3 regions of the Bacillus sp. M5A3_1b genome follow, and region 1 is predicted to be linked to each of the others. Evidence: predicted binding sites of a transcription regulator. Region 1 holds the regulator's gene; each other region holds the start of a gene.

The links. The regulator Rex, encoded in region 1, represses fermentation and respiration genes when NADH is low (regulators of the CRP and FNR family bind a similar motif). The targets are predictions, from matches to a motif close to TTGTGAAATATTTCACAA.
Region 2: a site for Rex is predicted at 1,410-1,427, ahead of ACLBWW_RS10215 (L-lactate dehydrogenase). Genes of this name have one in related genera too.
Region 3: a site for Rex is predicted at 1,408-1,425, ahead of ACLBWW_RS10565 (DUF1641 domain-containing protein). Genes of this name have one in related genera too.

Annotation. Positions count from the first base shown of each region.
Region 1 is NZ_JBKEZY010000020.1:21,190-23,464, forward strand. It holds gene ACLBWW_RS28045 (CPBP family intramembrane glutamic endopeptidase) at 1-591, shown strand, start outside; gene ACLBWW_RS28050 (YdiK family protein) at 588-782, shown strand; gene ACLBWW_RS28055 (redox-sensing transcriptional repressor Rex) at 809-1,438, opposite strand; gene ACLBWW_RS28060 (ABC-F family ATP-binding cassette domain-containing protein) at 1,626-2,275, shown strand, end outside.
Region 2 is NZ_JBKEZY010000003.1:95,810-98,084, reverse strand. It holds gene ACLBWW_RS10230 (CPBP family intramembrane glutamic endopeptidase) at 1-679, shown strand, start outside; gene ACLBWW_RS10225 (hypothetical protein) at 826-1,011, shown strand; gene ACLBWW_RS10220 (spore coat protein) at 1,025-1,276, shown strand; gene ACLBWW_RS10215 (L-lactate dehydrogenase) at 1,519-2,275, shown strand, end outside.
Region 3 is NZ_JBKEZY010000003.1:166,774-169,048, reverse strand. It holds gene ACLBWW_RS10570 (NAD(P)/FAD-dependent oxidoreductase) at 1-863, opposite strand, end outside; gene ACLBWW_RS10565 (DUF1641 domain-containing protein) at 908-1,348, opposite strand; gene ACLBWW_RS10560 (winged helix-turn-helix transcriptional regulator) at 1,779-2,126, opposite strand.

The sequences.
Region 1 (2,275 bases):
AGCTTCTTTATTGCATTATGTATCGTACTTTGGTTACTTAGAACAGATATTCGTGACAGACGTTTAGATACAATGCGCTCTACTGTTCCAGCTACGATTGGTTGGATTTTTATCGGGTTCTTCCTAGCATTTTTCTCACAAAGTATTGCCGGTATGATAGAAATGCGTGTATTAGGAATTAAACCTGGATCAGAAAATACAGCAAGACTTATGGATATCGCAAGAACGACACCTTGGTTCCTTATCGTTATCTCTATAATAGGACCTATTTTGGAAGAAATCGTATTTAGAAAAATTTTATTTGGTACACTTTATAAGAAGTTTAACTTCTTTATTGCTGCTATCATTAGTTCTCTTGTATTCGCAGCAATTCATTTTGATTTCACTCACTTATTGGTATACACTTCCATGGGACTCGTATTCGCCTTTTTATATGTAAAAACGAAGCGTATTATCGTCCCTATCGCAGCTCATGTTGCAATGAATACATTAGTTGCAGTTGCTCAAGTTTTAATGAGCAATGAACAAATTCAAGAAATGATTAAAGAAGCTGAAAAAATGCAAGGCTTTATCGGAGGATTTTTAGTATGAGGAACTCACCATTGTTCATGGCTGCATTGTACTTCCTTCTAGGATGTATCTTTACACGCTTCGCCATTACGAACGTAACAGATACAATCTGGAATATGTGGACAATACTATTTGCAGTTATGGCAACAATTGATTTTAATTTGGCACTTCGCCTTATATTAGTTAAATTCGCAAAGAAAAAACAACAATAAAACGCAGAGGTCGCTTCCTCTGCGTTTTATTGTGGATAATTCTTTAAAAAGTAAACAAGTGTTTGTAACTCTACCGCTAAATCAATATGGTGAATTCTTATATTATCTGACACATTTAAGCGCGCTGGTGTGAAATTTAAAATACCATGCACGTTCGTTTCTGCCAATCTATCTGCTACAGATTGTGCTACTGTAGCGGGTACTGTTAATATTGCCACTTGTATATCAGTTGATAAACGTTCTTCTAATTCATCTAAATGATATACAGGAATGCCCCCGATTTCTGTCCCGACTTTCTCTTCACTAACATCAAACGCCATTTCAATTTTTGTATTATTGTTTTTCGTGAAATTATAATGTAAGAAAGCGGTCCCTAAATTACCTACTCCAATAAGTGCTACACGTGTTATATCATCTTGGTCGAGTGTTTCACGGAAAAATGATAATAAATAATTTACGTTATATCCATAACCTTTTTTCCCTAACGCTCCAAAATATGAAAAATCTCTTCGAATCGTTGCGGAATCAACTTTTACCGCTTCACTCAATTCGGCTGATGAAACACGTTGCTTACCAGAAAGAGATAAGTTTTGGATAAATCGATAGTATAGAGGCAATCGTTTGGCAGTGGCCTGTGGAATTTTTTGCTGCTCCATATAACCTCTCCTCTCTTCCTATCTTTATTCATATACTTGAATCAAATACAGAAGTTTAGCACTCATGAATTTCCCTGTATAATAAAGAGAAGAAGTATTCTCTCTTTATTTTAAACTATACACTATTTTTAGTATGATTGAGAAATATAAACATGGCAAAGTTAAGAAATTATTTGAGGTGAAAACATTGATTTTATTACAAGTAAACGCGCTTACGAAATTATACGGTGCCGAAACGATTCTTGCAAACATAAAATTGGAAGTTCAAACGAAAGATCGTATCGCATTAGTCGGACGAAATGGGGCCGGAAAATCTACACTATTAAAAATAATAGCTGGTGAGCTATCTCATGATGGTGGCGAAATTATAAAACCAAAAGATGTCTCAATCGGATATTTAGCTCAAAATACCGGGTTAGAAACGTCTTTAACAATTTGGGATGAAATGTTAACCGTCTTTACACACTTGCAGCAAATGGAGACAAAACTTCGAAGGCTAGAGCAAGAAATGGGAAAAGAAGAAAACTTTTCAAACGAGGCTACATATGAAAGATTATTAGCTGATTATGACCAATTGCAATTAGATTATAAAGATCAAGGTGGATATCAATATGAAGCAGATATTCGCTCGATTTTAAGTGGTCTTGGCTTCCCAGTTGAAACGCACCAGACGACGATTTCTACATTAAGCGGTGGACAAAAAACACGATTAGCTCTCGGTAAATTATTATTAACGAAACCAGACCTACTTATTTTGGACGAGCCTACAAACCATTTAGACATTGAAACATTAACATGGCTTGAACAATATTTACAAGGCTATCCTGGCGCAATACT
Region 2 (2,275 bases), on a different contig from region 1:
AAGAAAAATAGAGAATATAACATATAAAAATCTATTTGTAACGATAGCAATGATTATAGGGATTTCACTCCTAGGAGGATTATTCCTTGGTTTAGCCTTTGAGATTTATGGAGAAGAAGTATTAAGTACTAATTTAGAAGGATATTATTTACTCTTATTTGATGCAGCTGTTGTTGCCATCGTTTTATTAGCTTATAAACCAGTTCTTCATTTTATTAAATATATTTGGGATTTATCCGTTTTGAAGAATGGGAAGACATATTTATATCTATTAATTGGCTTTATTGTCATTGCGTTATCACAATATTTAATGTTACATGTGTTTAGTTTTGAAAGTGCAGCAGAACAAAAGAAACAATTAGGGAGTTTAGGGCTTCAAAATAGCATACAAAGTATTATATATGTGTTAAGTGTTGCTATCATTACACCGATTAAAGAAGAAATTCTATTTCGAGGTATTTTATATCGATTTTTAGAAAAGAAATATAATTTTTTAGTTGGTATCATTATTTCTTCCTTCATTTTTGGAATTCTTCATGGAGGTCTTCTAATTACGGCAACGATTATGGGAATGGTATTTGCAATGTTATACAAAAAGACGCAATCTATTATACCTAGTATTATTTTACACATTGTATGGAACTTACTTGTGAGTATAAGTATGATCGTATCTCTATAAAAATGAATACATAACTAGTATAAAAGATGAATGGCTTAGCTATTCATCTTTTATTTTGTATGCACGTGAAAAAGTTAATTTATGTATACAATCAAAAAATAGCTAAATACTAACAGTGAACGAATAAAGAAAGGTAGGAGTATTCTATGCAAAATTTAACAGAGCTTGAAGTAGAAAACTTACGTCATTTAATTGGTGGACACGCAACAATTATTAACAAGTTGGAGCAGTATGCACAGACGTGTACGGATCCACAACTGAAACAAATGCTACAAAAAGATGCACAAGATGCACGAAATACGAAACAGCAATTAATGACTTTCCTAGGATAGGAGGAAGAGAAAGATGAATGAAAAAGATATGGTAAATGATTATTTAGCAGGATTAAATGCAAGTTTAACAAGCTATGCAAATTATATTGCTCAGTCTGATAATGAACAGTTACACCAAACGTTAATTCAAATTCGTAATCAAGATGAAATGCGCCAACGTAATATGTATGAGTACGCAAAGCAAAAGAGTTATTACAAGCCAGCAGCACCTGCGAATCCAATGATTGTCCAACAATTAAAAAGCCAATTAAGTATGGAACAATAGGAAAAAGAAAACGAGCGAATTTCTTCGCTCGTTTTCTTTTTGTATATGTCAATAAATACATAATAAATATTTTTCCAGTTGTAACAAATATGACGAAAATGGAATATGACAATTCACAAAAAGGACAAAAACTTTGTTCAATATTTCACAAAGTATCCATGGTTTCTATCGTGGGAATCTCTATAATTAGGGGTGTAAAGAACAAAAGAAATAGATTATATGATCAATTAGGAGAGATTGCTATGAAAAGACATACAAGAAAAATTGCAATTATCGGTACTGGATTAGTTGGATCAAGTTGTGCATATTCCATTGTCAATCAAGGCATTTGCGAAGAGCTATTATTAATTGATATAAATCATGAACGTGCAGTTGGGGAAGCAATGGATTTATCACATTGTATTAACTTTACAAATACAAGAACAAAAGTATATGCAGGAAGCTATGAAGACTGCAAAGATATGGACATTGTTATTATTACAGCAGGGCCAGCACCAAAACCAGGGCAAAGTCGCTTAGATACTTTAGGAGCGAGTGCGAAGATTATGGAAAGTGTTGTTAGTGGTGTAATGGAAAGTGGATTTGATGGTATTTTCTTACTTGCATCGAACCCAGTTGATATTATTACATATGAAGTATGGAAATTATCTGGATTACCTAGAAATCGCGTAATCGGTACTGGTACATCACTAGATTCTTCTCGCTTAAGAACAATTTTATCTGAAATGTTACATGTAGATCCTCGTAGTATTCATGGGTATTCATTAGGAGAACATGGTGATTCTCAAATGGTTGCTTGGTCTCACGTAACTGTTGGTGGAAAGCCAATTCTGCAAATTTTAGAAGAACAAAAAGAACGATTTGGTGAAATAGATTTAGATGAGATTGTTGAGAAGACTGCAAAAGCTGGCTGGGAAATTTATAAACGTAAAGGAACTACTTATTACGGAATCGGAAATTCTCTAGCATATATTGCAAGCTCAATCTTTAATGATGATC
Region 3 (2,275 bases), on a different contig from region 1:
TTGTGAGAAGTAGATTGTAGGTATGCATCAACTGTTGCACGGCCACGGTTTACTTCAAGACCTGATTCACCGATTAATGGGTTACCTTGTACGCCGCCTGTCCAAACGAATGTGTTAGCAACAAGTTTTTGACCGTCTTTTAAGTCGATTTCATTGCCAGCAACGTTTGTTACAGGAAGACCTGTTAAGAATGTAACACCGCGTGCTTCTAGGCTAGTAGTTGCACGTTCGATTAAGTGGTCTGGTAATACTGGAAGGATTTTTGGACCTGCTTCAACAAGAAGAAGTTTAACTTCTTTTGGATTTACGCCGTGGCTTTTTGCAAGTTTAGGCATAATGTCAGCAAGCTCACCAACTAGCTCAACGCCAGTTAATCCGCCACCACCGATTACGATTGTAGCATCAGCTTCGTTTTTCGTTTTCGCGTATTCACGAATACGGTCTTCAACGTGTTTGTAGATTTTGTTTGCATCAGCAGCAGATTTTAATACCATGCTGTTTTCTTCTAGTCCTGGAATACCGAAGTAAGCAGTTTTACTTCCTAAAGCAACTACAAGTGCGTCGTAAGATAAAGTAGTGCCACCAGCTAGTTTAATTTCTTTACTATCAACTGAGAATGACTCAACTGTTGCGATTTTAAGATCGATGTCTTTACCTTTGAAAAGCTTTGTAAGTGGCATTGCAATTGCTTGCTCAGCAACGTTACCAGCTGCAAGGCGGTGTAGTTCAGTGATGATTTGGTGTGTTGGGTATTGGTTAATCACTGTAACTTGCGCTTCTGATTTGCTGTAATATTTACGTACGTTTAAAGCGGCAAGAAGACCGCCATAACCAGCGCCTAAGATGACAATTTGTTTTGACATAGTATGATATCCCCCGTCTTTACTAATTGTTGTTATAAGTTAACTTATTTATTGTTACGTTCTGCACTAATTTGAAGATATGCGTTCACAAAGCGGAACATTTTTTGCGCTTGTGGGTCTTTTAATAATTTTAATAGACCGAACAGGCCGATAACTTCATTGCTTTCGTCAGCACGATCTTTCGCTTCGATTGCAGTAGCAGCCATGCCTTTCACTGTATCTTTTACAGGTTCTACAAGCTCTGTGATTGCACTAACAGTGTCGCTTTTTAATACTTCATCAGTAGCAACAGTTTGAGCGAAATCATAAGACTTAGTTAAAATGTTAACAAGCTCAGTTAATTTTGGAAGCTGTTCTACTAGTGTAGTTAATGATTCTTGTACCTCAGGTTTTAACAACTGATCAAGTACATCAAGTTGTCCTTGGCTAGCAGAAATTTGTACAGTTTCTTGTTCTGGCTTTGTTTGAGTCATAGTTTCTGGCATCTCCAATTCTCCTTTACGATAGCAATACTCTTATTTTTGATAGGTAAGATAGTAAACGTTTGCGAAACTTTATACAAAGTTTCACAAAGCACAATAAAATGCCTTTAAATTTATGCCAGCAAGTAAGCTGAAATCATAAATCCAAAACCATAATGTCCTACCTATTATTTATGAACTGTCCGATACATGGCTTGTCCGCATAATGGAAAGTTCCTTTATCGGAAAGTGTATATAATATATATCCTATATTATATACTATATACACCTATGTTAACATAAAAATGATTCCTAATTATTTGATATTAAGCGTATAACGTAGTACTGACAAGGCATGAAAGCGCATAAATTATTTTGATAAGGTAGGAAATGTACGTATATATAAATAAGAAAAGGAAAAAATGGACAAATTTATGTTCATTTTTTCCTTTTCTTATTGTTCACCTTCTGTAATTAGCATCGATGTGTTACCGCTTTTTTCAAGGTGGCATTCGCCCCAAGTACAAAGAGAATCAAGAATGGATTCTAAAGACCAACCGTAGTCTGTAAGAGAATATTCTACTTTCGGTGGTACTTGATTGTATACCTTTCTTTGAATAACTCCGTCTTCTTCTAATTCGCGTAATTGCTGTGTTAACATCTTTTGTGTAATACCAGGCATGAGACGTTTTAATTCACTCGTTCTCTTTGTACCTTTCGTTAAGTGGCAAAGAATAACGACTTTCCATTTTCCGCCGATAACCTCTAAAGTCGCTTCAACGGGAATATTATATTTCTTCATATAAAAAATCTCCTTTGATGAATATAGATTTCAGTTCTCCAACAAAAGAAGCTAAATAATTTAAATGTTACTAAAAAGTACCTATAGCACTTTAAAGTACGTACTTTTTATCATGTTGAATATGTTCCATAATAGCATATGTAAGAGGG